Regions from separate parts of the Streptomyces sp. NPDC052079 genome, predicted to be linked through region 1. Evidence: riboswitches for the same ligand, from Rfam matches in the RefSeq annotation. Region 1 holds a riboswitch; the other holds the start of a gene.
The links. Region 1 has a riboswitch for glycine ahead of gcvT (glycine cleavage system aminomethyltransferase GcvT). Riboswitches for the same ligand answer to the same signal wherever they lie in the genome.

Region 1 (14,241 bases):
AACAGGGACGCCTGACCGGTCGACAGGGTCCGCCCGGTGCGCACGGTCTCCGTGCGGACGACCGCCGGGCCCGGCTGGGAGGCGGTCAGATAGTGCGCGGAGATGGTGAACGGGTCGGCGTGCGGCAGGGCGTCCGCGAGCGCGCGGCCGAGCACCGCCAGCAGGTAGCCGCCGTTGACCGCGTTGATGATCGTCCAGCCGGCGGAGAGGTCGATGTCGTAGACGCCGGGCGCCCGCCGGGTGAGAGCGGTGTCGCGGTCGAACTCACTGGCGCCGATCATGGCCCGGGTGGCCTGGGCGGAGGCTGCATCTGGCATGGCTGAACAGTACAAGAAGATAATACTAAGCGGTAGCTTTGCTCGCAGGCGCGGCTACTCCTCCCGGACCGTCGAACGGCGGTGCCAGGCGCGGGGAGCCCGCCAGTGGTACCGCATCGCGAGAAGCCGCAGCACGAAGGCCGTGATCACGGCGATGGTGCTGGTCACCGGGTTCAGCACGTCGTAGCGGAGGCACAGCGCGACCATGGTGGCGCCGACGATGGCCGGGACCGCGTACAGGTCCCGGTCCCAGCGCAGCAGCGAGGGCACCTCATTGGCGAGCACATCGCGAAGCACACTGCCGCCGACCGCGGTGGCCAGGCCCAGACAGGCGGAGGCGGTCAGGCCGAGTCCGTAGTCGTACGCCTTGGTGGTGCCGACGACGCAGAAGAGGCCGAGGCCGGCCGCGTCGAAGACGTTGACGGCCGCCTGGATGCGCTCCACGTGCGGGTGCAGGAAGAACACCAGGACCGCGGCGACCATGGGCGTGACGAAGTAGCCCAGGTCCGTGAAGGCTGCGGGCGGCACCGCGCCGATCACCAGATCGCGGAAGAGTCCTCCGCCCAGGGCGGTGACCTCGGCGAGTACGGCGATGCCGAACACGTCGAAGTTCTTGCGGACGGCCAGCAGTGCGCCCGAGATCGCGAAGACGAAGATGCCGATCAGGTCGAGCGTGTGCAGGACGGACGGACTGAACAGTTGCTGAAGCACCCGTACATTCTTACTCAGCAAGCACCCCTCGCCTTGCAAAACAAGGCGAGGGGCGGGGTGGGCTTGCTGACTTCTGTTTCGGCTATACGGCCTTGTCGGCCTTCTCGGGCTCACCGGCCGTTTCAGCCTCACCGGCCGCTTCGGCCGCTTCCGCCTTCGGCTCGGACGGCTCCGCGGGCTCGGTGTCCCGTTCGGCGGGCTCGTCCGACGCCTCGGCCTCCTCGGGCTCACCGGCCGCTCCCGCCTTCAGTCCGGCTGGCTCGGCGTCCCCTTCGGCGGGCCCGCCCGACGCCTCGGCCTCCTCCGCCTGCTCGGCCTGCTCGGCCTTCTCGGGCTTACCGGCCGTTTCAGCCTCACCGGCCGCTTCGGCCGCTTCCGCCTTCGGCTCCGCCGGATCGGCGGACTCGGCGTCCCGTTCGGCAGGCTCGTCCGACGCCTCGGCCTCCTCCGCCTGCTCGGCCTGCTCAGCCTGCTCGGCCTTCTCGGGCTTACCGGCCGTTTCAGCCTCACCGGCCGCTTCGGCCGCTTCCGCCTTCGGCTCGGACGGCTCCGCGGGCTCGGTGTCCCGTTCGGCGGGCCCGCCCGACGCCTCGGCCTCCTCGGCCTTCACGGCCTCCTCCGCCTGCTCGGCCTTCTCCGCCGTCTCCACGGCCTTCTCGGCCTTCTCCGCCGTCTCTACGGCCTTCTCTGGCTTCTCCGCCATTTCAGCCGTCTCGGCCAGCTCAGCCGTTTCGGCCTTCACCACCGTCTCGGTCCTCACCGCCGTCCCGGCCTGCTCCGGTACCTTCGCCGCCGCGAGCTCCTCGGATACGGGGGCGTCCTCGACGCCCTCGCGCGTGGCCGACACGACCTCTCCGGCCGTCCGCTTCACCGTCCCGGCCGCGATCTCCTCGGCGTAGTGGCAGGCCACCCGGTGGCCGCCGCCGACGTCCCGCAGCTGCGGCCGTTCGGTCGAGCACCGCTGGGCCTGGGCCCAGGGGCAACGGGTGTGGAAGCGGCAGCCGCTGGGCGGGTTGGCCGGGGAGGGCAGGTCGCCCGTGAGCAGGATGCGCTCGCGCTGGTCCTCGACCTCCGGGTCCGGCACCGGCACGGCCGACATCAGGGCCTTGGTGTACGGGTGCTTCGGCTCGGCGTAGAGCGCGTCGCTCGGCGCCTCCTCGACCAGCGAACCCAGGTACATCACGCCGATCGTGTCGGAGATGTGCCGGACCACCGCGAGGTCGTGCGCGATCACCACGTAGGTCAGACCGAGTTCCTTCTGGAGCTCGTCCAGCAGGTTGATGACCTGGGCCTGGACCGACACGTCGAGCGCGGAGACCGGCTCGTCGCAGATGATCACGTCCGGTTCGAGGACCAGCGCGCGGGCGATGCCGATGCGCTGGCGCTGGCCGCCGGAGAACTCGTGCGGGTAGCGGGAGAGGGCGTTGGAGGGCAGGCCGACCTTGTCCAGGATCGACTTGATCTTCTCCCGGCGCTCCTCCTGATTCTTGCCGATGCCGTGGGCGACCATGCCCTCGGACAGGATCGACTCGATGTTCTGCCGGGGGTTCAGCGAGCCCAGCGGGTCCTGGAAGACCATCTGCAGCCGGCGGCGGAAGCGGCGCAGTTCCTCACCGGGCAGCTTGGCCAGGTCGGTGCCGTCGAGGACGACGGACCCCTCGGTGATGTCCACCAGCCGCAGCACCGACCGCCCGAGGGTGGTCTTGCCGCAGCCGGACTCGCCGACCAGGCCGTAGGTCTGGCCGGCCTCGACCTTCAGGGAGACCCCGTCCACGGCGTAGACGTGGCCGACCGTGCGGTCGAACAGGACACCCTTCTTGATGGGGAAGTGGACCTTGACGCCGTCCAGTTCGAGCAGGCTCATGCGGGGACCTCCTCGGCCTTCGCGTCGTCGAGTACGGGATTGACGCACCGCACCTGGTGACCGGCCCCGCGCGGTTCGGAGAGCTGCGGGGTGCCGGTCAGACAGCCCATCTCGTACCGGTCGCAGCGGGGCGCGAAGGCGCAGCCGTCGGCCCAGGCGATGCGGTCGTTGATGGAACCGCGGATGGGGTTCAGCGGCTCGCCCCGGGGGGCGTCCAGACGCGGGATGGAGCCCAGCAGTCCGTGCGCGTAGGGGTGGGTGGGGTGACCGAAGAGCTCGCGGCGCCCGGCGGACTCCACGACCTTGCCCGCGTAGAGCACGTTGACCTGGTCGCAAAGACCGGCGACCACACCGAGGTCGTGGGTGATCATCAGCAGGGCGGTGCCCTCCTGGTCCACGAGTTCCTTGAGTAGTTCCAGGATCTGCGCCTGGATGGTCACGTCGAGAGCCGTGGTGGGCTCGTCGGCGATGAGCATGCGCGGGGCGCAGGCCACCGCCATGGCGATCAGCGCACGCTGGCGCATACCGCCGGAGAGCTGGTGCGGGTACTCCTTGAGCCGCCGGGTCGGGTCCGGGATGCCGACCCGGTCCAGCAGATGGGCGGCCTCCTTGCGGGCGGCCTCCCCCTTCATCGCGCGGTGGCGCTCGAGGATCTCGGTGACCTGCACGCCGAGCGGCACGACCGGGTTGAGCGAGGACAGCGGGTCCTGGAAGATCATCGCCATCTCGCTGCCGCGCAGATCACGGCGGGCGGACGGGCTCATCGTGAACAGGTTGACGCCGTCGAAGTCGGCACGGCCGCCGATGGTGACGCCCTTGTGCGGCAGGAGGCCCATCAGGGCGAGGGAGGTGACGGACTTGCCGCAGCCGGACTCGCCGACCAGGCCCACGACCTGGCCCTGGTCCACCTCGAAGGAGACGCCGTCGACCGCCCGGGACTCCGTGCGGCCGCGACCGCCGAAGGTGATGGTCAGTTCGTCGACAGTGAGCAGAGACATGGTGGTTCAGCCCCTCAGCTTCGGGTCGAGGGCTTCCCGCATGGCCTCGCCGAGGAGGGTGAAGCCGAGGGCGGTGATGATGATGCCGACGGCGGGGTAGACCGCCATCATCGGCGCGTTGTCGAAGAAGCGCTGCGCCTGGGTGAGCATGACGCCCCACTCGGGGATGGCCGGATCGGGGTTGCCGAGGCCCAGGTAGGACAGGGCGGCCGCCTCGATGATCGCGGTGGCCAGGGAGAGCGTGGCCTGCACGATCACCGGGCTGAGCGAGTTGGGCACGATCTGCGAGAGCACGATGCGCCGCTTGCGCACACCGAGGGACTTGGCGGCGAGCACGTAGTCCGCGCTGCCCTGGGCCAGCATGGAGCCGCGCAGCAGCCGGGCGAACACCGGGATCTGCACCACACCCACGGCGATCATCACGGTGGTCAGGGACTGGCCCATGACGGCGGCGATGGACACGGCCAGCAGTAGCGAGGGCATCGCCAGCATGATGTCGATGAAGCGCATGATGACGGAGTCCACGCGCTTTCCGGTGTCGCCGCCAAGGGTGGCGAAGGCACCGGCGAGGCCGCCGATCACGAAGCCGATGACCAGACCGATCATCGTGGCGACGACACCGACGAGCAGCGTCTGGCGGGCGCCGACGAGGATGCGGGAGAACATGTCCCGGCCGAGATGGTCGAGCCCGAACCAGTTCTCGGCGCGCATGCCGACAAACTCGCCCCGGTTGGGGAAGACCTCGCCGCGCCAGGTCTGGGCGGTCGGAGCGTACGGGGCCAGGAAGGGCCCGACGATCGAGAGGAGGACGAACAGGGCGATGATGACCGCACCGACGATCGCCATCTTGCTGTGCTTGAGGCGTCGGAACGCCTCCCGCCACAGGCTGGCTCCGGTGCTGGTCTCCTTGACTGCGGCCAGTTCGGCGAGGCGCTGGATCTTGTCTGTCTTGGTGGCGACACTCATGTCAGTGCACCCGCACTCTCGGGTCGATGAGGCTGTACGCGAGGTCCACCAGCAGGTTGATCAGGACGTATATCAGCGCGATGAACATGATGAACCCGACGAGCACGGGGTAGTCACGGCCGTCGATCGCGGTCCGGATGAAGGAACCGATGCCTCCGAAGGTGAACACCGACTCGGTGAGGACCGCCCCTGACAGCAGCGAGCCCGTGAGCAGGCCGACCGAGGTCACCACGGGAAGCAGGGCGTTGCGCAGCACATGCCGGTTGCGGACGACGCTCCGCTTGAGGCCCTTGGCCTCGGCGGTGCGGACGTAGTCCTCGTCCTGCACCTCGAGGATGCTGGCGCGGGTCATGCGCACGATCACCGCCAGCGGGATGGTCGCCAGTGCGATGGCCGGCAGGATCAAGTGGGTGATCGCGTTCCAGGAGGCGTCGAACTCCCCGGTGAGGATGCCGTCGAGGACGGCGAAGCCGGTGACCTTGGTGGCGTCGATGCCGGTGTCCAGGCGTCCGTAGCTGGGGAAGATCCCCATGTTGACGGCGAAGACGCCCTTGAGGATCTGCGCAAGGAAGAAGACCGGGATGCAGATGCCGATGAGCGAGCCCGAGACCGCGCCGACATCGAGCCAGCCACCGCGCTTGCGGGCCGCGAAGTAGCCCAGCGGAATACCGACCGCCACGGCGATGAGGATCGCGGTGAGGGACAGCTCCACGGTCGCGGGGAACCGCAGGACGAACTCGTCCCACACCGGCTGGCCGGTCTGGGTGGACGTGCCCAGGTCGAGTTCGAAGATGCGCTTGAGGAAGCGCCAGTACTGGACGTAGACGGGCTGGTCGAGCCCGAGCGCACGGTTGATGCGCGCCACTTCGGCCTCGGTGGCCTTTTCCCCCAGGATCGCTGAGGCGGGTCCACCGGGCAGCCGGTCGAGCCAGAGGAAGAGCAGAACCGACAGACCGAGCAGCGTGGGTATGAGCTGGAGCAGTCTTCGTACGACGAGACGCAGCACCCCGCATGCCCCTTTCTTGCGTGGTTTCCTACATGAATGGACCCGCCCGGCCGCCGAGTTGCGGCGGCCGGGCGGAACCCCCCGTTTTTGTTCACCTGCCGATCAGGCGCCTGCTACTTGAAGCTGGCCTCGGCGAACACTTCCTGCGTCAGCGGGGAGACGTTCGGCGGGTTCACGTTCTTGGCGAACGCGATGGCCGGCGGGGAGGAGGAGATCGGGACACCCGGCAGGTAGTCCATGATGACCTCGTTGGCCTTCTCGTAGGCGGCGATGCGCTCGTCGGCCTTGCCGAGCTTCGAGCCGGCGTTCACGGCCTCGAAGACCTTCTTGTCCTTGAAGCCCCACTGCTTGTCGTACTCGGCGAACCAGGTGCCGATGAAGTTGTAGCCGTCGTTGAAGTCACCGGTCCAGCCGAGCATGTGCAGGGCGCAGGAGCCTGCCTCGGTGGCGTCCAGGTAGTCCGGGGCCCACTTCATGGCCTTGGGCTTGACCGTGATGCCGGCCTTCTCGAGATCGGCCTTCATCAGCTCGAACAGGTCCTGCGGGGCAGGCATGTACGGGCGGGTGACCTCGGTCGGGTAGCAGAACTCGATCTCGAGCTTCTCCTCACCGGCCTTCTTGAGGAGGTCCTTGGCCTTGGCGGTGTCGAACGGGTACTTCGTGACGTTCTTGGAGTAGCCCGCGATCGTGTCCGGCATGAACTGGTCGGCGACCTTGCCGCCCTCGGGCAGCTGGGTCTTGACCAGGTTCTCCTTGTCGATCGCCTGCGCGATCGCCTGGCGGACTTCCTTCTTCTTGAGGGCCTTGTTGGCGTTCTGGCTCATGCCCACGTAGAAGAGGTTGAAGACGCCACGGGTCGGGACGACGTAGCCCTGGTCCTCGAGGGTCTTGACGTCGGCCGGGGCGACGAGGTCGTAGCCGTCGATGTCACCGGCCTGGAGCGCCTGGCGGCGGCCCTCTTCGGTGTCGATGGTGCGGAAGACCAGGTTCTTGATCTTCGCCTTCTCGCCCCAGTAGTCGTCGAAGCGCTCAAGGGTGACTTCCTTGTTGCCCTTGTTCCACTTCGTGATCTTGTACGGGCCGGTACCGGCGACCGTACCGGCCTCCTGGCTGTACTTGGGGTACGTGATGGCGTCGCCCTTGGCGGTCGCGTCCTGCTTCTTGTACTCCTCGATGGCCTTCGGGGAGTGAATGGCGAGGGCGTTGAGGGAGAAGCCGCCGGGGAGGTTGGCGGAGGGCTTCTTGACCTCGATGACGGCGGTGTTCTCGTCCTTCGCGGTGCAGGACTTGTAGTTCGCCTCGGGCGTCTCCTTGTCCTCGTTCTTCGCGAAGCCGCCCATGACGGTCTGCCAGTAGTAGGAGACCGCGCTGGACTGGTAGGTGCCCGTCCAGTTGAACCAGTGGTCGTAGTTGGCGCAGACGGCCGCCGCGTTGAACGCCTCGCCGTCGTGGAACTTCACGCCCTTGCGGAGGTTGAAGGTCCAGACGGTGCCCTTGTCGTTGCTCGACCAGGTCTCGGCGAGGCCGCCGACCAGCTTGGTGCCGCCGGACTCGTGCTCGAGCAGGGCCTCGAACGCCTGACGCGTCACACGGAAGGTTTCGCCGTCACTCGCGAGGGCAGGGTCCAGGGAACCCGGGTCACCGGCACCGGCGAAGACGAAGGTGTCCTTCCCGCCGTCGCTCTTGTTGTCACTGTCCCGCTCGCTGGAGCAGCCCGTGGCAATCAGACCGACCGCCACCGCGGCCGTGATCGCCCGAGCGACTCGGGACTTGGGTATGCGCATATTGGGGCCACTCCGGGTCCGCTACGTGGATGCATTTGACCGGCCGAACACTACAGACGTTCGCAGTCAGTCAGGAACAGTCCGGATAGCGGTGATACCTACCTGAGATCTGAACACTTGACATATGGGATGGTTCAGGCACCCCGGCGTCGACTTTTGACCCACCGGACACAAAAAACGGCGCTCGAAGGGCCGTTCGGATGGCGTCTTACGGGGTGAAGAAGGGGTGAAACCGCAGGTGACGCGAGGTCAACGGGTCGTCGCTCCCCGCACCTGGCCGGAAATCTGACGGAAATCAGCGGCGGCCACACCGGCCCGTCCTCGTCGGCGGTCATGTCCAGGTCGTGGACACGGTGACGCTGAGTCGGCGTGAGCCGTAGAACGGTGGGGGTGACCCCCGGATCCTGCCGGTCAGCGGTGCTGGGCGGGCGGGTAGCCGTACCCCGTGGCGGGCGGCTGGACCGCGCCGTGCGCCTCCCGGTCGTAGAAGGGGCGGGCGTTGACGCGCAGCCACATCGCGACCGGGTCGTGCTCGTCGGACATCGCGACGGTCGACACGGGCAGCCCGTCCGGGACCGCGCCCAGCGACTGCTGCATCATCGCGCGCACCGCGTCCACGGCGGGCGGGGAGGTGTCGTACACGTCCAGGCCGATGGCGAGGTACGGGGCGCCCAGCGCGGGCTGCACCCAGGCGCGGCGCAGGGCGCGGACGGCCGGGGTGCGGTGGGCGTTCTGCGCGAGGAGGGCGTAGAACTGGGGGATCTCGATGGCCGGTTCGGACAGCCGCAGCGGTCCGGCGGGCTGGCGGTCCAGTCCGCCGGCGATCCGGCGCAGGTCCAGCCAGGGGATGCCGACACCGCCGCCCGGCGCGTGCGGATTGAGCCAGAGTCCGTACCGGTCGGGGAAGAGCGCGCGGGCCACTTCGAGGCCGTCGACCACCTCGTACGACCGGTTCCAGCCGCTGGCCGACAGCTCCTGGGCCGAGGTGACGCAGGGCGCGTAGCCGAAGCCGTCGACGTCCATGTTCCCGTACTGGGCGTCCGGGGAGCCGGCCTGACCGTGCCACAGCAGCATCCAGACCTGGCCGGTCGAAGGGTTCGCGAGAGCGCGCAGCAACGCCTCGTAGGCGTCGTAACGCCCGGGCGTCACCTGGCGCAGCATGTGCTCGACCTGCCCGGCCGCCGCGGTGCCAGCGCTCACTTTGTATCGCCCCTCCGTAACACACCTCACCAGCGAACGAACCTAGCTTAAGCCGACGGCCTCCGGCGGTCTGCGTTCAGTACGCGGCAGGGCGCGCGTCCCGGAGGGTCACGGGTGGCGCTGGTAGAAGGGGGTGACCCGGGTGCGCATCCAGTCCGCCACCGGGTCCTGGGCCAGGTCCATGAGGATCAGGTTGACCGGCCAGCGGGCCGGGGTGCGGCCCAGGGCCCGGCCCAGGGCGTCCAGTGGGAGGGCGCGGGCGTCGCCCTCCGCGTGGGCGAGTTCCACGCCGATGAACAGGACCGGGTCCGCGGTCTCGATCGCGGCCAGGCAGCGGCGGGCGGTCGTCACGACGCCGATGGCGTCGAACTCCTCGGAGGCGGCGCCGAGGAAGTCCACCGGGTCGTCCTGCCAGTCGGGCTCGAACAGCCGGACCCGGCCGCCGCTCGCCGGGCCGTCCAGCGGGCCGCGTCCGGCCCGGCACAGTTCGGCCACGGCGCCCGGCGGCAGCGGCGCGGAGACCACGCCACCGGGGTTCACCGCGATCCCCGCCTGCGGCGGCAGACCGCGGGCGAACTCCACGGCGGGGGCGATCGTGTACGACATGTGGGAGCCGACGACCTGCCGGAACTGTTCCTCCGAGCTGAAGACGGGGACGTAGGCCTGGCCGTCGAGTTCCATGGTGGGCAGGTCCAGCGGGCCGCTGTGCGGGCCGCCGCCGTTCGGCAGCGGGACCCAGACGAAGCTGCGGCCCAGCACCTCGATGATCCTCGCTCCCGCGGAGGGAACGCCGAGGGAGGCGGAGAGCACCTCCTCCAGTTCGTTACCGGGCCATCCGCCGTGCGGATGGGGGTGCGTCCGGTCCGAGTATTCCGCCGGGAAGTCCATCGTTCGCCTACCGCCTGCCTGGAACCACTGCTGTGGCTGAAAAGGCTATCGGGTCATGCCGCGAAGCCGATCCGGTCCAACGCGTCCACCGCGTCCCGGTCGATGAGCACCGCCGAGCCGCAGCCCTCCGGTACCCGGCCGCGCTGCACCGCGCGCAACAGCCGGTCGCTCGCCGCGCGGTGGCGCCGGAAGGCGTACCGGGAGACTCCGCGGCCGCGCTCGCGCTGGCCGGCCAGGGCCTGCTGCGGGGTGACGTCGAGCAGCAGCAGATGCAGGCTCGCACCGCGGCGCCGGGCCTCGCGGGCCAGCCAGCGCCGTACCCAGGCCTGCGTGCCGCAGTCGTGGACGACGAGCGGGCCGCCGGCGCGCAGGGCGCGGCGCAGCCCGGCGTAGTGGGCGAGGCGGACCAGCGGGCGGTATACGGCGTACGGCAGGTAGCGCGGCATGCGGCGGTCCCAGCGGTCGCGGGTGAGCTGGGAGTCGACGCGGGCGCCGCGCACCGTACGCCGCATCAGCGTGGATTTGCCGCTGCCGGGCAGTCCGGTGACCACGACGAGGTCGCGGGGTCCGAAGAGCAGCGCGCGCGGGCTGCGGCCGGCGCGTGCCCGCAGATCGCGGACGACGGGCGACGGCAGCGCGCCGCGTGCCCGGCGGGTCCGGGCAGCCGGCTGCGCCGGCAGTGCGGCGCCGGTAGTGGTGGCGCACGCCGTGGTCCTGTTCACCGTCATGGTCCTCCCATGGGGCCGGGCACATGTCCCGTCCCCGCCGAGTGTAAAGAGAAGGTAATGCCAGGTGCTCTCGTTTCCGTGCCTTTCGTGAAACAGGCCTGTCACAGCTCCCTGTGACCGCGCCCGCACATCCTGTGCATACCAGGGAAGGGTCCCCCTGCCGGACCCCGGCGATGCGTGCAATGATGTGCGCGCCAACTGCATACCGGCCGTTTGAATCCGCGCGGGAGAGTCCCCGGCACCGTGTGCCGCCGGGGCGCCGAAGGAGCAAGTCCCTCCCTTGAATCTCTCAGGCACCGTTACCGCGTGGGCGAGGCACATCTGAAAAGCGGGCCGCCGCAGCCGTGCTCCAGCGACCCCACCCAAGGTGCAAGCCGTGACGCCGCCCCGGTGCGGGCGATCATGGCGAACCTCTCAGGTTCCGATGACAGATGGGGAGGAAATGTCCTCGCCTTCTCCCACGCTCGCATGAACTCGCGCGGGAGGGACCCCCATCGCCTCTGGGAGACCGACCGATGAGCAGTACCGAACCCCGCCGGACCGCGCTCGATGCCCTGCATCGTTCGCTCGGCGCGACGATGACCGACTTCGCCGGCTGGGAGATGCCGCTGCGCTACGGCTCCGAGCGCGACGAGCACAACGCCGTGCGCACCCGGGCCGGCCTGTTCGACCTCTCGCACATGGGCGAGATCACCGTCGCCGGACCGGGGGCCGCCGCCCTCCTCGACCACGCCCTGGTGGGCAACATCGGGGGCGTGAAGCCCGGCCGCGCCCGCTACACCATGATCTGCCGCGAGGACGGCGGCATCCTGGACGATCTGATCGTCTACCGGCTCGGCGAGACGGAGTTCATGGTGGTCGCCAACGCCTCCAACGCCCAGACGGTGCTCGACGCGCTCGTCGAGCGCTCGGCCGGTTTCGACGCCGAGGTCCGCGACGACCGCGACGCGTACGCGCTGCTCGCCGTGCAGGGCCCCGAGTCCCCGGCGATCCTCGCGTCGCTCACCGACGCCGATCTGGACGGCCTGAAGTACTACGCCGGTCTGCCCGCTGCGGTCGCCGGTGTCCCCGCGCTCATCGCCCGCACCGGCTACACCGGTGAGGACGGCTTCGAACTGTTCGTGAAGCCGGAGCACGCGGTGGAGCTGTGGCAGGCGCTGACCAAGGCCGGCGAGGGCGCGGGTCTGGTCCCATGCGGGCTGTCCTGCCGCGACACGCTCCGCCTGGAGGCGGGCATGCCGCTGTACGGCAACGAGCTGAGCACCGACCTCACGCCCTTCGACGCCGGTCTCGGCCGGGTGGTGAAGTTCGAGAAGGAGGGCGACTTCGTGGGCCGCGCCGCCCTGACGGAGGCCGCCGAGCGCGCCGCCACGCAGCCGCCCCGCGTGCTGGTCGGCCTGGTCGCCGAGGGCCGCCGGGTGCCGCGCTCCGGATACGCGGTCGTGGCCGGCGGCGAGGTGATCGGCCAGGTCACCTCCGGCGCCCCCTCCCCCACGCTGGGCAAGCCGATCGCGATGGCGTACGTCGACGCGGCGCACGCGGCGCCGGGCACGGAGGGCGTCGGCGTGGACATCCGCGGCAGCCACGAGCCGTACGAGGTCGTGGCGCTGCCGTTCTACAAGCGGCAGAAGTGACACCGTCGTAGGCAGCCTCCGGGCGGCCCCGCGCGCGCCCGAGCCGGCGTCGGCGTACCCGCTCACAGCGCTTTCCGCTGTCCCCACCGTCATCAGCAGTCCCCCGCGTACAGGAGAATTCAGGCCATGAGCAACCCCGTGAGCAACCCCCAGCATCTGCGGTACAGCAAGGAGCACGAGTGGCTGACGCCCGCCGAGGACGGCGTGTCGACGGTCGGCATCACCGAGCACGCGGCCAACGCGCTCGGCGACGTGGTGTTCGTCCAGCTCCCCGAGGTCGGTGACACCGTGACCGCGGGCGAGACCTGCGGCGAGCTGGAGTCGACCAAGTCGGTCAGCGACCTCTACTGCCCGGTCAGCGGCGAGGTCACCGAGGTCAACGAGGACGTCGTGAACGACCCGTCGCTGGTGAACTCCGCCCCCTTCGGGGAGGGCTGGCTGTTCAAGGTGCGCGTCACCGACGAGCCGGCCGACCTGCTGACCGCCGCCGAGTACCACGCCCACATCGCGGGCTGAGGAGCCGTAGCCGCATGTCGCTTCTGAACACGTCCCTGCACGCGCTCGACCCGGCGGTGGCCGCCGCGGTCGACGCCGAGCTGCACCGTCAGCAGTCCACCCTCGAGATGATCGCCTCGGAGAACTTCGCCCCGGTCGCGGTCATGGAGGCCCAGGGCTCGGTCCTGACCAACAAGTACGCCGAGGGCTACCCGGGCCGCCGGTACTACGGCGGCTGCGAGCACGTCGACGTGATCGAGCAGATCGCCATCGACCGGGTGAAGGAGCTCTTCGGCGCCGAGCACGCCAACGTGCAGCCGCACTCGGGCGCGCAGGCCAACGCGGCCGCGATGTTCGCGCTGCTGAAGCCCGGTGACACGATCATGGGCCTGAACCTCGCGCACGGCGGGCACCTGACCCACGGGATGAAGATCAACTTCTCCGGCAAGCTCTACGACGTCGTCGCCTACCACGTCGGCGACGACGGCCAGGTCGACATGGCCGAGGTCGAGCGGCTCGCCAAGGAGAGCAAGCCGAAGCTGATCGTCGCCGGCTGGTCGGCGTACCCGCGTCAGCTGGACTTCGCCGCGTTCCGCCGGATCGCGGACGAGGTCGGCGCGTACCTCATGGTCGACATGGCCCATTTCGCCGGTCTGGTGGCCGCGGGCCTGCACCCGAACCCGGTCCCGCACGCACACGTCGTGACGACCACGACCCACAAGACCCTCGGCGGCCCGCGCGGCGGTGTGATCCTCTCCACCGCCGAACTGGCCAAGAAGATCAACTCCGCGGTGTTCCCCGGTCAGCAGGGCGGTCCGCTGGAGCATGTGGTCGCCGCCAAGGCGGTCGCGTTCAAGGTGTGCGCCTCGGAGGAGTTCAAGGAGCGCCAGCGCCGTACCCTGGAGGGCGCCCGCATTCTGGCCGAGCGCCTGATCAAGGACGATGTCAGGGCCGTGGGCGTGGATGTGCTGTCCGGCGGCACGGACGTGCACCTGGTCCTGGTCGACCTGCGGAACTCCGAGCTGGACGGCCAGCAGGCCGAGGACCGGCTGCACGAGGTCGGCATCACCGTCAACCGCAACGCGATCCCGAACGACCCGCGCCCGCCGATGGTCACCTCGGGCCTGCGGATCGGCACTCCCGCCCTCGCCACCCGCGGTTTCACGGCCGATGACTTCACCGAGGTCGCGGACGTGATCGCGGAGGCGCTCAAGCCGTCCTACGACGTCGAGGCGCTCCGGGCCCGGGTGACGGCACTCGCCGAGAAGCACCCGCTGTACCCCGGTCTGACGTAATTTTCTTCCGCATTTCTTCTGTTTCGCACGCTTTTCTTTTGTACGGATATCCGGGGCATCGCGCACACTGAGCCGGTGAGCGCGGTGCCCCGCATCATGAACCACAGGCGGACAGCGTCGTCCGCCGAACCCTGAGGAGTCCTCCCGTGGCCATCTCGGTCTTCGATCTGTTCTCGATCGGCATCGGCCCGTCCAGCTCGCACACGGTCGGCCCGATGCGGGCGGCCCGGATGTTCGCCCGGCGGCTGCGCAACGAGGACCTGCTGGACTCGGTGGCCTCGGTGCGGGCGGAGCTGTACGGCTCGCTGGGCGCCACCGGGCACGGCCACGGCACGCCCAAGGCGGTGCTGCTCGG
Region 2 (14,241 bases), on a different contig from region 1:
CCGGGTCGAGGACCTGCTGCGCCGCCAGGGCTACCGCAAGCGCCCCGAGTTCCTCCGCCTCGCGCGCGGTCCTGCTCGACCTGGTCTTCGACGACCTCGGCAGCCCCTGGGCCGTGGAGATCATCCGTGGCTTCGAGGAGGCCGCCCAAGCCGCCGGGGCGGGCACGGTGGTGTCGGCGATCCGCGGGCGTTCGGGCAACGCCCGGGAGTGGACGCGCAACCTGCCGGCGCACGCGTCCCACGGCGTCCTCCTGGTCACCTCCGCGATGAACACCCTGCGCGAGGAGTTGCGGGTCCTGGGGATCCCGCTGGGCGTCGTGGACCCGGCAGGCTCCCCCGCCTCGGACGTGCCCACGATCGGCCCGGCCGACGACCAGATGGCCCTGGGAGCCATCGAGGCGCTGCGCGGCCGGGGCTGAGAGTCCCGGAGGACATGAGCGTGGTCGGCTTCGACGACCTCCCGGAAGTCCGCTGGTCGGCCCCGCCCCTGACCAAGGCCCGCCAGCCCCTCTCCGACATAGGCGAACTCGCCGCCCGTACGGTGCCCCGCCCCAGCCATGGCGAACAGCCGAACTCGTCCCGTGTGGAACTGGGTACGGAGCTCGTCGTCCGGTCGAGTACGGCGGCATCCGCCGACCGGCGCTGACCGGTTCAGGCCGCCCACCCGGGCCCGGGGGCCGCACCCCCGGCCTAGGGTGAGCGGCATGCAGTCCTACACGATCGGCCAGGCAGCGAGGCTGCTCGGAGTGAGCCCGGACACCGCCCGACGCTGGGCCGACGCGGGTCGTATCGTCACCCATCGCGACGACGGCGGACGGCGCCTCATCGACGGCCGGGACTTGGCCGCCTTCTCCGTCGAACTCGCCAAGGCGGGCAGCGCCGAGGAGGACACCCCGTACACCTCCGCCCGCAATGCCTTTCCCGGCATCGTCACAGCGATCAAGCTCGGCGATGTCGCCGCCCAGGTCGAGATCCAGGCCGGGCCGCACCGTCTCGTCTCCCTGCTCACCCGTGAGGCCGTGGAGGAACTGGGGCTCGAAGTCGGCGTGGAGGCCACCGCGCGGGTGAAGTCGACAAACGTCCATATCGACCGCACTTGAGTGAGGAAGTGCGCCTGTGGGAACGCACATGCAGGCCCCCTCAGACCTTTGCCTCGCTCATGCGATGATATAGAGGCCTTCCGCCTGGCACATGCGTCAAAATGATCGGCGTATCGGCAGAAGTTCCGCAGGACCCTTCCCCCAGCCGCCCAGGGAGTGCTCCGAGATGACCCGTTCCGCTCAGTGGACACGCCCGTCCCGCCGGATCGGCGTGCTCGGGGCCGGGGCCGTCCTCGCGCTGGGCGCCTGCTCCGCGTCCGGCTCGGACTCCGTCTCCGGGGCGGGCGGTGAGGGCCTGAACGGCACGGTCACGGTGTTCGCGGCCGCCTCGCTGAAGGAGAGCTTCACCGAGCTCGGTGAGCGGTTCGAAAAGGAACACCCCGGCACCCGGGTCACCTTCAACTTCGGCGGCAGCGACGCCCTGGCCGCGGGCATCGCCAACGGCGCTCCGGCCGACGTGTTCGCGGCGGCCAGTACCAGGACGATGCGGCTCGTCACGGACCAGGGGCTCACGGCGGACAGCCCCAGCACGTTCGTCCGCAACCGGCTGGAGATCGCCACCGCTCCGGGCAACCCGCACGGGATCGGCTCCCTCCGGGACCTCACCGCTCCCGGCCTGAAGGTCGTACTGTGCGACAGGACGGTCCCCTGCGGGACGGCCGCGCGGAGGGCGCTCACGGCCGGCGGCGTCGAACTGTCCCCCGCGTCCTATGAACAGGACGTCAAGAGCGCCCTGACGAAGCTACGGCTGAAGGAGGCCGACGCCGCCGTCGTGTACCGCACGGATGTGCAGGCCGCCGGTGACAAGGTGGAGGGTGTGGAATTCCCGGAGTCCGCCGAGGCGGTCAACGACTATCCCATCGCCCGGCTCGACGACGCGCCGAACCCCGAGGCGGCGAAGGCGTTCGTGACACTGGTGACGTCTCCGGAGGGCCGGAAGGTGCTGGGCGCGGCCGGGTTCCTCGCACCATGAGCACCCGCGAAACTCTCTTGAAGCCCCCTCTCCGCGCCCCCGGCCACGGCGTCCCGCTCGCCCTCCTCCTGCCCGCCCTGCTCGGCCTGGCGTTCCTCCTGGTGCCCCTGCTCGCCCTGCTGCTGCGCGCTCCCTGGCGGAGTCTCCCCGAGCAGCTGACCAGCCCGGAGGTGTGGGAGGCTCTGCGGCTGTCGCTGCTGTGCGCCACGACGGCGACCGCGCTGAGCCTGGTCGTCGGCGTCCCGCTGGCCTGGCTGCTGGCCCGTACGGACTTCCCCGGCCGGGGCCTGGTCCGCGCGCTGGTGACGCTTCCGCTCGTCCTGCCTCCGGTGGTGGGCGGCGTCGCCCTGCTGCTGGCGCTGGGCCGCAACGGCGTCGTCGGCCAGTGGCTGAACGCGTGGTTCGGCATCACCCTTCCGTTCACCACCACGGGCGTCGTCCTCGCCGAGACGTTCGTGGCGATGCCCTTCCTCGTCATCAGCGTCGAGGGCACGCTGCGGGCCGCCGACCCGCGCTACGAGGAGGCGGCCGCGACGCTGGGCGCCTCCCGCTTCACCGCCTTCCGCCGGGTCACGCTGCCGCTGGTCGCCCCCGGCATCGCGGCCGGTGCGGTCCTCGCCTGGGCCCGCGCCCTCGGCGAGTTCGGCGCCACGATCACCTTCGCCGGGAACTTCCCCGGCCGCACCCAGACCATGCCGCTGGCGGTCTACCTCGCCCTGCAGAACGACCCGGCCGCCGCGATCGCCCTCAGCCTGGTCCTGCTGGCGGTGTCCATCGCCGTACTGGCCGGGCTGCGGGACCGCTGGATGAGGGCCGTCTGACACCATGCCGAAGAATCGCGAGACCCCCGCACCCGTGCCCGCCGCCGGCGGGCTGGACGCGCGGCTCGTTGTGGACCGCGGTTCCTTCCGCCTCGACATCGCGCTGACCGCCGCCCCCGGCGATGTCGTCGCCCTGCTGGGCCCGAACGGCGCCGGCAAGACCACGGCCCTGCGCGCACTGGCGGGCCTCGCTCCCCTCACCGCGGGCCACCTGCGGCTGGACGGCATCGACCTGCGCCGGACGGCGCCGGAGTCACGTCCGGTGGGTGTCGTCTTCCAGGACTACCTGCTCTTCCCGCATCTGACCGCCCTGGACAACGTGGCCTTCGGACCGCGCTGCCGGGGCGCCGGCAAGGCGGAGGCACGAGCCCGTGCCGCCGGGTGGCTGGACCGGATGGGGCTGGCGGAGCAGGCCGGTACCAAGCCCCGGCATCTCTCCGGCGGCCAGGCCCAGCGCGTGGGGCTCGCCCGCGCCCTGGCCACCCACCCCCGGCTGCTGCTCCTGGACGAACCGCTCGCCGCCCTGGACGCCCGCACCAGGCTGGAGGTGCGCGCACAGCTGCGCCGTCATCTGGCTGCCTTCGAGGCCGTCGCGGTCCTGGTCACGCACGACCCGCTGGACGCCATGGTGCTGGCCGACCGTCTGGTGGTCGTGGAGCAGGGCCGGATCGTGCAGGAGGGCACGCCGTCCGACATCGCCCGTCACCCGCGCACCGAGTACATCGCCCAGCTGGTCGGCCTCAACCTGTACCGCGGGCAGGCGGACGGCCACACGGTGCGGCTCGACGCGGGCCCGGCCGTCAGCACCACCGAGGACCTCTCCGGGCCGGTGTTCGTGGCATTCCCGCCCGGCGCGGTGACGCTCCACCGGGAACGGCCCACCGGGTCCAGCGCCCGCAACCTCTGGCACTGCGCGGTCGCCGGGCTGGAGAGCCACGGCGACCAGATCCGCGCGGAGCTCACCGGGGAACTCTCCCTGGCCGCCGACCTCACCACGGTCGCCGCGGCCGAACTTGATCTGCATCCGGGCGCACCGGTCTGGGCGGCGGTCAAGGCGACCCAGACACACGCGTATCCGGCCTGACGGGGGCCAGTCCCCGCGACGGCTGCAGCCGCGCACACGCCGAAGGGCCCCCGCTCCGGCGTCGGCGCGGGGGCCCTTCGGTGCACTTCAGTCCTCGTAGGCGTCCAGCGGCGGGCAGGAGCAGACCAGGTTGCGGTCGCCGAAGGCCTGGTCGATGCGACGGACCGGCGGCCAGTACTTGTCGGCGGCGCTCACCCCTGCCGGGAAGACGGCCTCCTGGCGGTCGTACGCGTGCTCCCACTCCCCGCCGAGCGCGGCGGCGGTGTGCGGGGCGTTGCGGAGCGGGTTGTCGTCCGCGGGCCACTCGCCGGAGCCGACCTTCTCGATCTCGGCGCGGATCGCGATCATCGTCTCGCAGAACCGGTCGAGTTCCGCCAGGTCCTCGGACTCGGTCGGCTCGATCATCAGGGTGCCGGCCACCGGGAACGACATCGTCGGCGCGTGGAAGCCGTAGTCGATCAGACGCTTGGCCACGTCGTCCACGGTGATGCCGGTCGCCTTGGTCAGCGGGCGCAGGTCGATGATGCACTCGTGGGCGACCAGCCCGCCGGGGCCGGTGTAGAGCACCGGGTAGTGCGGCTCGAGGCGCTTGGCGATGTAGTTGGCGCTGAGCACGGCCACCTGCGTGGCCCGCTTCAGGCCCTCGCCGCCCATGAGCCGGACGTACGCCCAGGAGATGGGCAGAATGCCCGCGGAGCCCCACGGGGCCGCCGAGATGGGCCCCACGCCCGTCTCCGGCCCGGCCTCGGGCTGGAGCGGGTGGTTGGGCAGGTGGGGGGCGAGGTGCGCCCGCACGCCGACCGGGCCGACGCCGGGGCCGCCGCCGCCGTGCGGGATGCAGAAGGTCTTGTGCAGGTTCAGGTGGGAGACGTCGCCGCCGAAGTGGCCGGGCTTGGCCAGACCCACCAGGGCGTTGAGGTTGGCGCCGTCCACGTACACCTGGCCGCCGGCCTCGTGGACCTCGGCGCAGATGTCGGCGACGTGCTCCTCGAACACACCGTGCGTCGAGGGGTAGGTGATCATCAGCACGGCGAGCTCGTCGCGGTGCTGCGCGATCTTGGCCCGCAGGTCCGCGACGTCGATCTCGCCGTCGTCGGACGTCTTGACGACGACGACCTTCATGCCGGCCATCACGGCGCTCGCGGCGTTGGTGCCGTGCGCGGAGGACGGGATGAGGCAGACGGTGCGCTGCTCGTCGCCGTTGGCCCGGTGGTAGCCACGCACCGCCAGCAGACCGGCCAGCTCGCCCTGGGAGCCGGCGTTGGGCTGGAGGGAGACCTTGTCGTAGCCGGTGACCTCGGCGAGACGTTCCTCCAGCTCGCGGATGAGCGTGAGGTAGCCCTGCGCCTGCTCGGCGGGCGCGAACGGGTGCAGCTGCCCGAACTCGGGCCAGGTGACCGGCTCCATCTCCGTGGTCGCGTTGAGCTTCATGGTGCAGGAACCCAGCGGGATCATGCCGCGGTCCAGCGCGTAGTCGCGGTCGGCGAGCCGGCGCAGGTAGCGCAGCATCGCGGTCTCCGAGCGGTGCTGGTGGAAGACGGGGTGCGTCAGGTACTCGTCGTTGCGCAGCAGGGCGTCCGGCAACGCGTCCCGCGCGGCCGCGTCCAGCGCCTCGACGTCACCGTCGACGCCGAAGGCGCTCCATACGGCGGCCAGCCGGTCCCGGGTGGTCGTCTCGTCGCAGGCGATCGAGACGAGGTCGGCGTCGACGAGACGCAGGTTGACGCCGTTGTCGCGGGCGGCGGCGACGACCTCGGCGGCCCGCCCGGGGACGCGCACGGTCAGTGTGTCGAAGTAGGCGCCGTGCACGATCTCGGCTCCGCCGGCCCGCAGCCCCTCGGCGAGGACGGTGGCGTAACGGTGGGTGCGCCGGGCGATCAGCCGCAACCCCTCGGGTCCGTGGTAGACGGCGTACATCCCGGCCATGACGGCGAGCAGCACCTGGGCGGTGCAGATGTTGCTGGTGGCCTTCTCGCGGCGGATGTGCTGCTCACGGGTCTGGAGGGCGAGACGGTAGGCGTTGTGTCCGTCCGCGTCGACGGAGACGCCGACGAGCCGCCCGGGCAGACTGCGCGCCATCTTCTCCTGTACGGCCATGTAGCCGGCGTGCGGTCCGCCGAAGCCCATCGGCACGCCGAAGCGCTGGGTGGTGCCGACGGCGATGTCCGCGCCCAGCTCACCGGGCGACTTCAGCAGGGTAAGGGCGAGCAGGTCGGCGGCGACCGTGACGAGCGCGCCCAGCTCGTGCGCCCGGTCGATCACCGGCTTGATGTCGCGTACGGCACCGGAGGCGCCCGGGTACTGGATCAGTACGCCGTTGATGTCGCGCTCGGCGAGCTCGGCCGGGATGCCGTCGCTCAGGTCGGCGACGACGACCTCGACGCCGGTCGGCTCGGCGCGGGTCTCGATCACGGCGATCGTCTGCGGAAGGGCGTCCGCGTCGACCAGGAACAGGCCCTTCTTGTTCTTGCCCATGCGCCGGGACAGCGCCATGGCCTCGGCGGCGGCGGTGCCCTCGTCGAGCAGCGAGGCACCGGAGGTCGGCAGGCCGGTGAGCTCGGCGACCACGGTCTGGAAGTTCAGCAGCGCCTCGAGCCGGCCCTGGGAGATCTCGGGCTGGTACGGCGTGTAGGCCGTGTACCAGGCGGGGTTCTCCATCACGTTGCGCAGGATGACGGGCGGGGTGAAGGTGCCGTAGTACCCGAGCCCGATCATGGAGCCGAGCACCTCGTTGCGGTCGGCCAGCGCGCGCAGCTCGGCCAGCACCTCGGCCTCGCTCCGCGCACCCGGCAGGTCCAGCGCGTCGGCGTTCTTGATGACATCGGGCACGGCGGCGGCCGTCAGCTCGTCCAGCGAGCCGTACCCGACCTGGGCGAGCATCTTGGCCCGGGCCTCGTGGTCGGGGCCGATGTGACGCTGCTCGAAGGGGATTCCCTGTTCGAGCTCGGAGAGCGGGGTGCGAGGGGCGGTCATTGAGGAGGCCTCCTGGTCCGACGACCTTCGAGGGGCACCACGGCGCAGGTGCCCGGACGGCCTCCCCCTCTGTCATCTCAACCTGAGAGCTTCACCGGACCGCCCGCAGGAATCCGGTTTTCACCGTCGGTGAGAGCGGAAGCCGTCGACACCCGCCCTGCTTTCCAGAGTGACCTCGTCCGTGCGGTACGTGTGCCTGAGAGATTCCGGGGAGGATTTGCTCCTTCGGCGCCTCCGATGGTGCTTGGAGGACTCTCCCGCACGGGGTCAGCGGCCGATTGTCAGAGTACCAGCGGGCACAGCACGGGGCCTTCGAGTGGCCGCACTGCCGATTGTGCCTTTTTGTAGTGCTTACTGATGAGTTTGCGACCAGTGGAGGGCCCGTGCAGACCGACATCGATCCGCGCAACCTGATCGGCCGCAAGGCGTTCGACCGCAACGGAACCCGGATCGGCACGATCGACGAGGTGTACCTCGACGACGCCACCGGCGTACCGGAATGGGCGGCGATACGCACCGGACTGTTCAGCAGGGACGCCTTCGTCCCGCTGGAACCGAGCGAACTGATCGACGGTGCCCTCCACGTGCCGTTCGAACGCGCCCTGATCAAGGACGCTCCCGACTTCGGTGTGGGCCGCCACCTCTCCCCCGAGCAGGAGCTCCAGCTCTACCACCACTACGGTCTGGACGTCGCCGCCCCTCCGCCCCTTCGGGACCGCGACGCCGGCGACCTCGCGGGGAAGGACCCTCAGGCCTGACCCGCCCCGCTCACCCGCTCTCCGGCCCGGCCCCTCCGCCCGCCTTCACGCCCTCGCCCTCCTCCGGTCCGCGTGACACCAGGGGCAGCGGCTCGGCCGGTTCCAGCGCCGGGTCGTCGACGCGGAAGGTCTTCACCCGGCCCGGGCCCGAGTCGGGGGTCTCGAAGCGCACCGTGACCCGGCCCAGTCCGCTGCCCTGCACCCACCCGTGTCCATGCGCGGCATGGTGGACGTCGTGTCCCGCGGGCCAGCGCCGCTCGGCGGGCGCCGGGCCCTCCGCGGTGGGCGCGGCCTCGGTGTCCTCGCTGACCGGATCCTCCTCGCCCCCGCCGGCGGCCTGCGCGAACAGGTCCTCCTGGGTGTAGTCGGCCAGTCCGCTGACCCCCACTCCCAGCAGACGCACCCCGCCCGTGGTGTCGACCGAGTCCAGCAGCCGTGCCGCCGCCTCCCGCACGACGGCCGGATCGTCGGTGGGCCCCCGCAGGGTCTCGGACCGGGTGAGCGTGGAGAAGTCGTACCGCCGCACCTTCAGCACGATGGTCCGGCCCGACAGGCCCGCCCCCCGCAGTCTGCGCACACACCGGTCGGCGAGCCGCTGCACTTCCGTCCCGACCCGCCCCCGGTCGTGGATGTCCACGTCGTAGGTGTCCTCAACCGACACCGACTTGGTCTCCCGCTCGGCCACCACGGGCCGCTCGTCCCGGGCCAGCGCCATGGCGAACAGCGCGTGCCCATGGGCCTTGCCGAGCAGCCGTACGAGCTCGTCCTCCCCCGCCTCGGCGAGCTCGTCGACCGTGTGGATCCCGGCCCGGCGCAGATGGTCTCCCGTGGCCGGGCCCACGCCCGGCAGGGTCCGGACCGACAGCGGCCCCAGCAGCGCCCGCTCCGTCCCCGGCTCGATGACCACCAGCCCGTCCGGCTTGGCCTGCTCCGACGCGATCTTCGCCAGCATCTTGGAGGCCGCCAGACCCACCGAACCGGTGAGCCCCGTGACCTCCCGTATGTCCGCGCGCAGCTTGGCTCCGGCCAGGCGGGCCGACCGCTCGTCCCAGGCGGTGCCACCGGCCTCCAGGTCCACGAACGCCTCGTCCAGGCTGAGCGGCTCCACCAGCGGCGACAGGGCCCGCAGCAGCTGCATCACCTGCTCGCTGATCGACCGGTAGAGGGCGAACCGCGGCACGAGATACGCGGCGTTCGGCGCCAGCCGCCGGGCCTGGGACATGGGCATCGCCGAGTGCACACCGAAGACCCGGGCCTCGTACGAGGCCGTGGCGACCACTCCCCGGGGCCCGAGCCCGCCCACGATCACGGCCTTCCCGCGCAGGCTCGGCTTCGACGCCTGCTCCACCGAGGCGAAGAAGGCGTCCATGTCGAGATGCAGGATCGTGGGCGCGGATCTCACATGTCCGATGCTGCCCTACGCCACTGACAATGCCCTCTTCACCCAGGGGTCTCAGAACACAGGGGTCTCAGACGGCCTTGTTGCGCCGGCGCGCCAGCTCGTCCATCGGGTTGTGGCCGACCAGGGTCTCGCCGGTGTCGATGCGCTCCCCGTGCAGCTGCGAGAGGGCGCTCTCGACGTCCCGCCACACCACGCCCACGGCGATGCCGAAGACGCCCTGGCCGCCCTGGAGCAGCGAGTGCACCTCGTCGGGCGAGGTGCACTCGTAGACCGTGGCACCGTCGCTCATCAGCGTCATGCGCTCCAGGTCGCTGAAGCCGCGCTCGCGCAGATGCTGTACGGCGGTGCGGATGTTCTGCAGCGAGACACCGGTGTCCAGGAACCGTTTGACGATCTTCAGGACGACGACGTCGCGGAAGCTGTACAGCCGCTGTGACCCCGAACCATGGGCCGGTCGCACGCTGGGCTCGACCAGCCCCGTACGGGCCCAGTAGTCGAGCTGCCGATAGGTGATGCCGGCTGCCGCGCAGGCCGTGGGCCCCCGGTAACCGATCTCCTCGGACACCATGGCCGCCGCCCCTCCGCCGTCCGGCACAGCCGTCGGCCACTGCGGAACGTGATCGATCGGGCCGCTCTGCATCGGATACGCCCCGCCCACGCGGAGCCGCGAGCCCTGGGGAGGATACGGCCCGCTCGCCCCGAAACCGGGTTCGGGAGCACCCCCAGCCGTACCGTCGCCGCTGCTTCTCACGCCGACCTCCGTCCTCGACCTGCCTCCTCGACGGTAGGCAGTCACCAAGGGTGCGTCAACGATCGCCACACTCGGCACGCCGAGTGATAATCACCCTAAGAGTGGTTTCCCGTGCCCCACCGCGGGGAAAGGCTAGCCGAATGCCTTCCGCCGGGGCCCTCGCGACCGGTTGACGCGGCTGACGCGGCGCCGATCGCGCTCGCTCACTGGTTGCTGCTTCCGAAGTCCTCCGGCGAGATCTGGTCGAGGAACTCGCGGAACTTCTCCACCTCGTCCTCCTGCTCGTCCGGGATGGCGATCCCGGCGTCGTCGAGCACCGTGTCACTGCCGTAGATCGGCGTGCCCGTGCGCAGGGCCAGCGCTATGGCGTCGGACGGACGGGCACTCACCTCGACCCCGCTGGCGAAGACCAGCTCGGCGTAGAACACGCCCTCGCGCAGGTCGGTGATGCGCACTTCCGTGAGCTCCTGTCCGACGGCTTCCAGCACGTCCTTGAACAGGTCGTGGGTCAGTGGCCGTGCGGGTGCCATGCCCTGCTGGGCGAAGGCGATGGCCGTCGCCTCCCCCGGTCCGATCCAGATGGGGAGGTAGCGGTCGCCGCCCACCTCACGCAACAGCACGATCGGTTGGTTGGAGGGCATCTCGACCCGGACACCTACGACATCGAGCTCGTTCACACAGCAACCCTAGGCCGTGCTCGGGACGTTTGGGTAGTCGGGCAGGGAACGCGTGCCCGATCCGGCCCCCTGAGCCGGTGGCTCACGGCAGCCGCACCCCGAGCGCGGACTGCACCAGTGCCGCGTGCAGCCTCACCGCGAGCCCGGCCAGCTCCTTCGTACGGGCCTCGGCGTGCGCCCGGGTCTGCGGGTTCCGGTGGCGGCGCAGCGGGGCCACCACCTGGTCGACGAGGCCGGCCTCCCGGTCGGCGGCGGCCTTCATCGCCCTGAGATGACGTGGCTCGATACCGAACCGCCCCAGCTCCGTGATGAGACCGGCGACGGTGACCGCCTCGGCGTCGTACACCCCCTCCTCGACCGGAGCGAGCAGCCCGTACGACTCCCACTCGGCGAGCTCGGGCTCTCCTACGCCGACGGCCGCGAGCAGCTGGCCGCGCCCGATGCGGGCCGCCGTGGGCCCGTCGTCGCCGGCCGGCTCCGCATCGGCGTCACCGTCACCCGTACGGCTCAGCGCGGGCAGCCGGACGGCCTCCCCGCGCTCCATGGCCGCCAGGTGCTCCCGGATCACCTTGAGCGGCAGATAGTGGTCCCGTTGCATCCTCAGCACATGGCCGAGGCGCTCGACGTCCCGGGCGCTGAACTTTCGGTACCCCGACGGGGTCCGCTGCGGCTCGATCAGCCCTTCCGACTCCAGGAAGCGGATCTTGGAGATGGTGACGTCGGGGAACTCCTCACGCAGCACGCCCAGCACCGCGCCGATGCTCATCCGTCCGGTGTCCGCGGCGGCGGCGCCGTTGCCGGCACCGCCGCTGGGTGTCTGAAGCATGGACCTTCCCTGGAGTCCCCCGGATGGCATCCGGGGAGGTCATCAGCCTCGCTGGCTCGCGTAGAAGACCAGCCGGTACTTGCCGATCTGCACCTCGTCACCGTTGGACAGGGCGACCTGGTCGATCCGCTCGCGGTTGACGTACGTGCCGTTCAGGCTGCCGACGTCGGCGACCGTGAACGAGCCGTCCGGGCCCCGGCGGAACTCCACGTGCCGCCGGGAGACCGTCACGTCGTCCAGGAAGATGTCGCTCTGCGGGTGACGCCCGGCCGTGGTCAGGTCGCCGTCCAGCAGGAAGCGGCTGCCCGAGTTCGGCCCGCGGCGCACGACCAGGAGCGCCGAACCCATCGGCAGCGCGTCGACGGCCGCCTGCGCCTCGGGAGAGAGCGTCGGCATCTGCGTCTGGCCGGTGGCCTCGGCGTCGTATGCCTCGATACCGGAGATGGAGATCGTGGACGTCGTCTCCGAGGGGCGCTCCGGGGCCACTCCGGGCTTCAGCGGCGCGCCGCAGTTGGAGCAGAAGCGGCTGTTCTCCGCGTTGCGGTTACCGCACCTCGTACACACCAGGGCCGACATGGACGGATCCTCCTGCGGCGGCTGCCCACCGGGGGCTTGGGACGCGTACGGCTCGGAGAACCCTCCGCCCGCACCTGGGGTCGACGGCTGTCCAAAACCTATGCCGCCCGACTGTGCGGGGTCAACGGACGGCGCGCCCTGACCCAGCTGGTCCCGAAACAGCGGACGCTGACCTTCCGCATCAGGCTGTGCGCGATGACGAGCGGTCGCGTTGTCGCTGTCCTCTCGCCGCGCGCTCTTGCCGAACAACTTCGCAAACAACTTCACGGGCGATTCCCCTTGACCGAAACAGACCCGCCCGTGGGGCAGGACGAACCCTGACTGAACACATTGGCCGACCCGGACATCTTCACAACGTCCGCCTCCGCCAGACAGTTTCCACCACGCACCACCCATTCGGTGCGCCGACCCCCCGCAACCTCATGCCCTGGCCGGACGCCCGCTACGCACCCCCGGTTCACTGGGAGGACGACCGAGCGTAGTCAGGCCGCTTCACCGCCCGCAAGGCATCCACAACGATCTTGCTGGACCGCTCCACGGAAACGGTGGCCTGTTCCTTCTCGAGAGTCTGCACCACGCCTCCGGGGATGTTGAGCGCCGGCTCGAGGTCCTGCGGCTTGCCGATGACCTTGAAACGATAGGGGGCGGTGATCTTGTTCCCGTCCACGGCGATCCCGCTGCCCGAATCCGTCAGATAGGTGCTCGCCACCACCCGCACACCGTTCACCTGGATCGCCTCGGCGCCCGCCGCGCGCAGCTCCTGAACGGCGTCGAGCAGCATGTCCGCCTCGACCGTGCCCTTCGGGTCCTCGATATTCATCGTGATCCCCGGCCCCTGCGCGGCCACGGTGCCCGCGAGGACGCCGAGTTGCCGTTCCTTCTCGATCGTCTGCTTGCGGGCCTCCTCCGCCTGGTCGGAGCTGTTCTCCAGCTCGTCGCGCTGCTTCTCGAGACCCTGCTTCTCGTCCTCAAGACGCTCTGTGCGGTCGTCGAGTTCATCGAGGATGCGCACGAGATCTTCCTGACGTGCCCCGCGCAGCGCGCTGTCACCGTCACTGTTGGAGGCCACCTGGACGGCCAGTCCGAAGCCCAGACCGAACAGCAGCAGGGCGACGATGAGTTGGGCCCGGGTGATTCGCGGCGGCCACAGCCCCTTCACCAGCCGCTGCCGTCCGGTCTCCTCCGGCCCGGCGGGCTCCCGCACCGCGTCCTCCCCGGAGGGCGTTGCGGCGGGCGCGGGCTCGGCCGCGGGTACCTCCGCGGGCAGTTCCCTGCGCAGGCCGGCCGGGGACGGCTCCTCGGGAGCGGTCCTGGGCCGGGAGACCGCCGGGCGCGTGGATTCGTCGTGCTCGTGCTCACTCATCGGCCTCACGCCCGGAACACGTGCCGGCGGATCGCCGCGGCGTTGGAGAAGATGCGGATGCCGAGGACGACCACCACGCCCGTGGACAGCTGGGCCCCCACGCCGAGCTTGTCGCCGAGGAACACGATCAGCGCGGCGACGACCACGTTCGACAGGAACGACACGACGAAGACCTTGTCGTCGAAGATTCCGTCGAGCATGGCCCGCAGCCCTCCGAACACGGCGTCGAGCGCCGCGACGACGGCGATCGGCAAGTAAGGCTCGACGACCGCCGGAACCTCGGGCCGGACCAACAGTCCGGCCACCACTCCCACGACGAGGCCCAGTACGGCGATCACGATGTGCCCTTCTCGGTTATCGGCTGTGCGGTACGTACGATCACACTCGGTGCGGCGGGCAGCCGGACGTCGTCCTCCACGGAGATCGCGGTCCTGATGCCGTAGTTCTCCTGCAGGGCGTGCAGGTACAGCCCGTCGGCGCTGTTCTGGAAGCGCTCGCTGAGCCGCCCGCCGTCCCCCACCGCGAGCACCGTGTACGGCGGCACCAGCGGCCTGTTGTCCACCAGTATCGCGTCTCCCGCGGCCCTGATCGCCGACAGGGCGGTCAGCCGCTGCCCGTTGATCGACACGGCCTCGGCGCCGGACTCCCACAGTCCGTTGACCACCCGCTGCATATCACGGTCGCGGACCCGCCCGGTGTCGGAGAACCCCGAGGTCGACCGGGCGTCGCCGTCACCGCCCGCGCTCGCGTCCTCGGCGTCGTTCACCACGAGCCGCAGCCCGGGCCCGTGCACCGCGGTGGCGCCCGACAGCATGCCCACCAGTGCCGACCGGTCGTTTCCGCCGCTGTCCCGGAGCGCCTCGCGCTGCCGGGCGCTCACGTCCGCGCGGAGTTCGTCGACACTGTCCTCGAGCCGGTCCGCGGCCTCGGTCTCCTC

Region 2: another riboswitch for glycine. It lies ahead of gcvP (aminomethyl-transferring glycine dehydrogenase); the one in region 1 lies ahead of gcvT (glycine cleavage system aminomethyltransferase GcvT).

Annotation. Positions count from the first base shown of each region.
Region 1 covers NZ_JBFAWL010000006.1:26,726-40,966, reverse strand. Annotated here, with positions in the region: gene AB0L56_RS12580 (thioesterase family protein) at 1-317, opposite strand, end outside; gene AB0L56_RS12575 (trimeric intracellular cation channel family protein) at 372-1,028, opposite strand; partial or broken gene AB0L56_RS12570 (oligopeptide/dipeptide ABC transporter ATP-binding protein) at 1,504-2,892, opposite strand; gene AB0L56_RS12565 (ABC transporter ATP-binding protein) at 2,889-3,890, opposite strand; gene AB0L56_RS12560 (ABC transporter permease) at 3,897-4,856, opposite strand; gene AB0L56_RS12555 (ABC transporter permease) at 4,858-5,862, opposite strand; gene AB0L56_RS12550 (ABC transporter substrate-binding protein) at 5,976-7,646, opposite strand; gene AB0L56_RS12545 (enhanced serine sensitivity protein SseB C-terminal domain-containing protein) at 8,058-8,846, opposite strand; gene AB0L56_RS12540 (enhanced serine sensitivity protein SseB) at 8,955-9,734, opposite strand; gene AB0L56_RS12535 (AAA family ATPase) at 9,788-10,462, opposite strand; glycine riboswitch at 10,677-10,777, shown strand; gene gcvT (glycine cleavage system aminomethyltransferase GcvT) at 10,978-12,096, shown strand; gene gcvH (glycine cleavage system protein GcvH) at 12,235-12,612, shown strand; gene glyA (serine hydroxymethyltransferase) at 12,627-13,886, shown strand; gene AB0L56_RS12515 (L-serine ammonia-lyase) at 14,033-14,241, shown strand, end outside.
Region 2 covers NZ_JBFAWL010000023.1:80,725-94,965, forward strand. Annotated here, with positions in the region: partial or broken gene AB0L56_RS26665 (substrate-binding domain-containing protein) at 1-646, shown strand, start outside; gene AB0L56_RS26670 (helix-turn-helix transcriptional regulator) at 705-1,100, shown strand; gene modA (molybdate ABC transporter substrate-binding protein) at 1,267-2,073, shown strand; gene AB0L56_RS26680 (ABC transporter permease) at 2,070-2,894, shown strand; gene AB0L56_RS26685 (ABC transporter ATP-binding protein) at 2,899-3,978, shown strand; gene gcvP (aminomethyl-transferring glycine dehydrogenase) at 4,066-6,951, opposite strand; glycine riboswitch at 7,126-7,221, opposite strand; gene AB0L56_RS26695 (PRC-barrel domain-containing protein) at 7,335-7,709, shown strand; gene AB0L56_RS26700 (DNA polymerase IV) at 7,720-9,111, opposite strand; gene AB0L56_RS26705 (MerR family transcriptional regulator) at 9,179-9,862, opposite strand; gene AB0L56_RS26710 (bifunctional nuclease family protein) at 10,066-10,539, opposite strand; gene AB0L56_RS26715 (MerR family transcriptional regulator) at 10,622-11,365, opposite strand; gene AB0L56_RS26720 (FHA domain-containing protein) at 11,408-12,337, opposite strand; gene AB0L56_RS26725 (DUF881 domain-containing protein) at 12,399-13,304, opposite strand; gene AB0L56_RS26730 (small basic family protein) at 13,310-13,642, opposite strand; gene AB0L56_RS26735 (DUF881 domain-containing protein) at 13,639-14,241, opposite strand, start outside.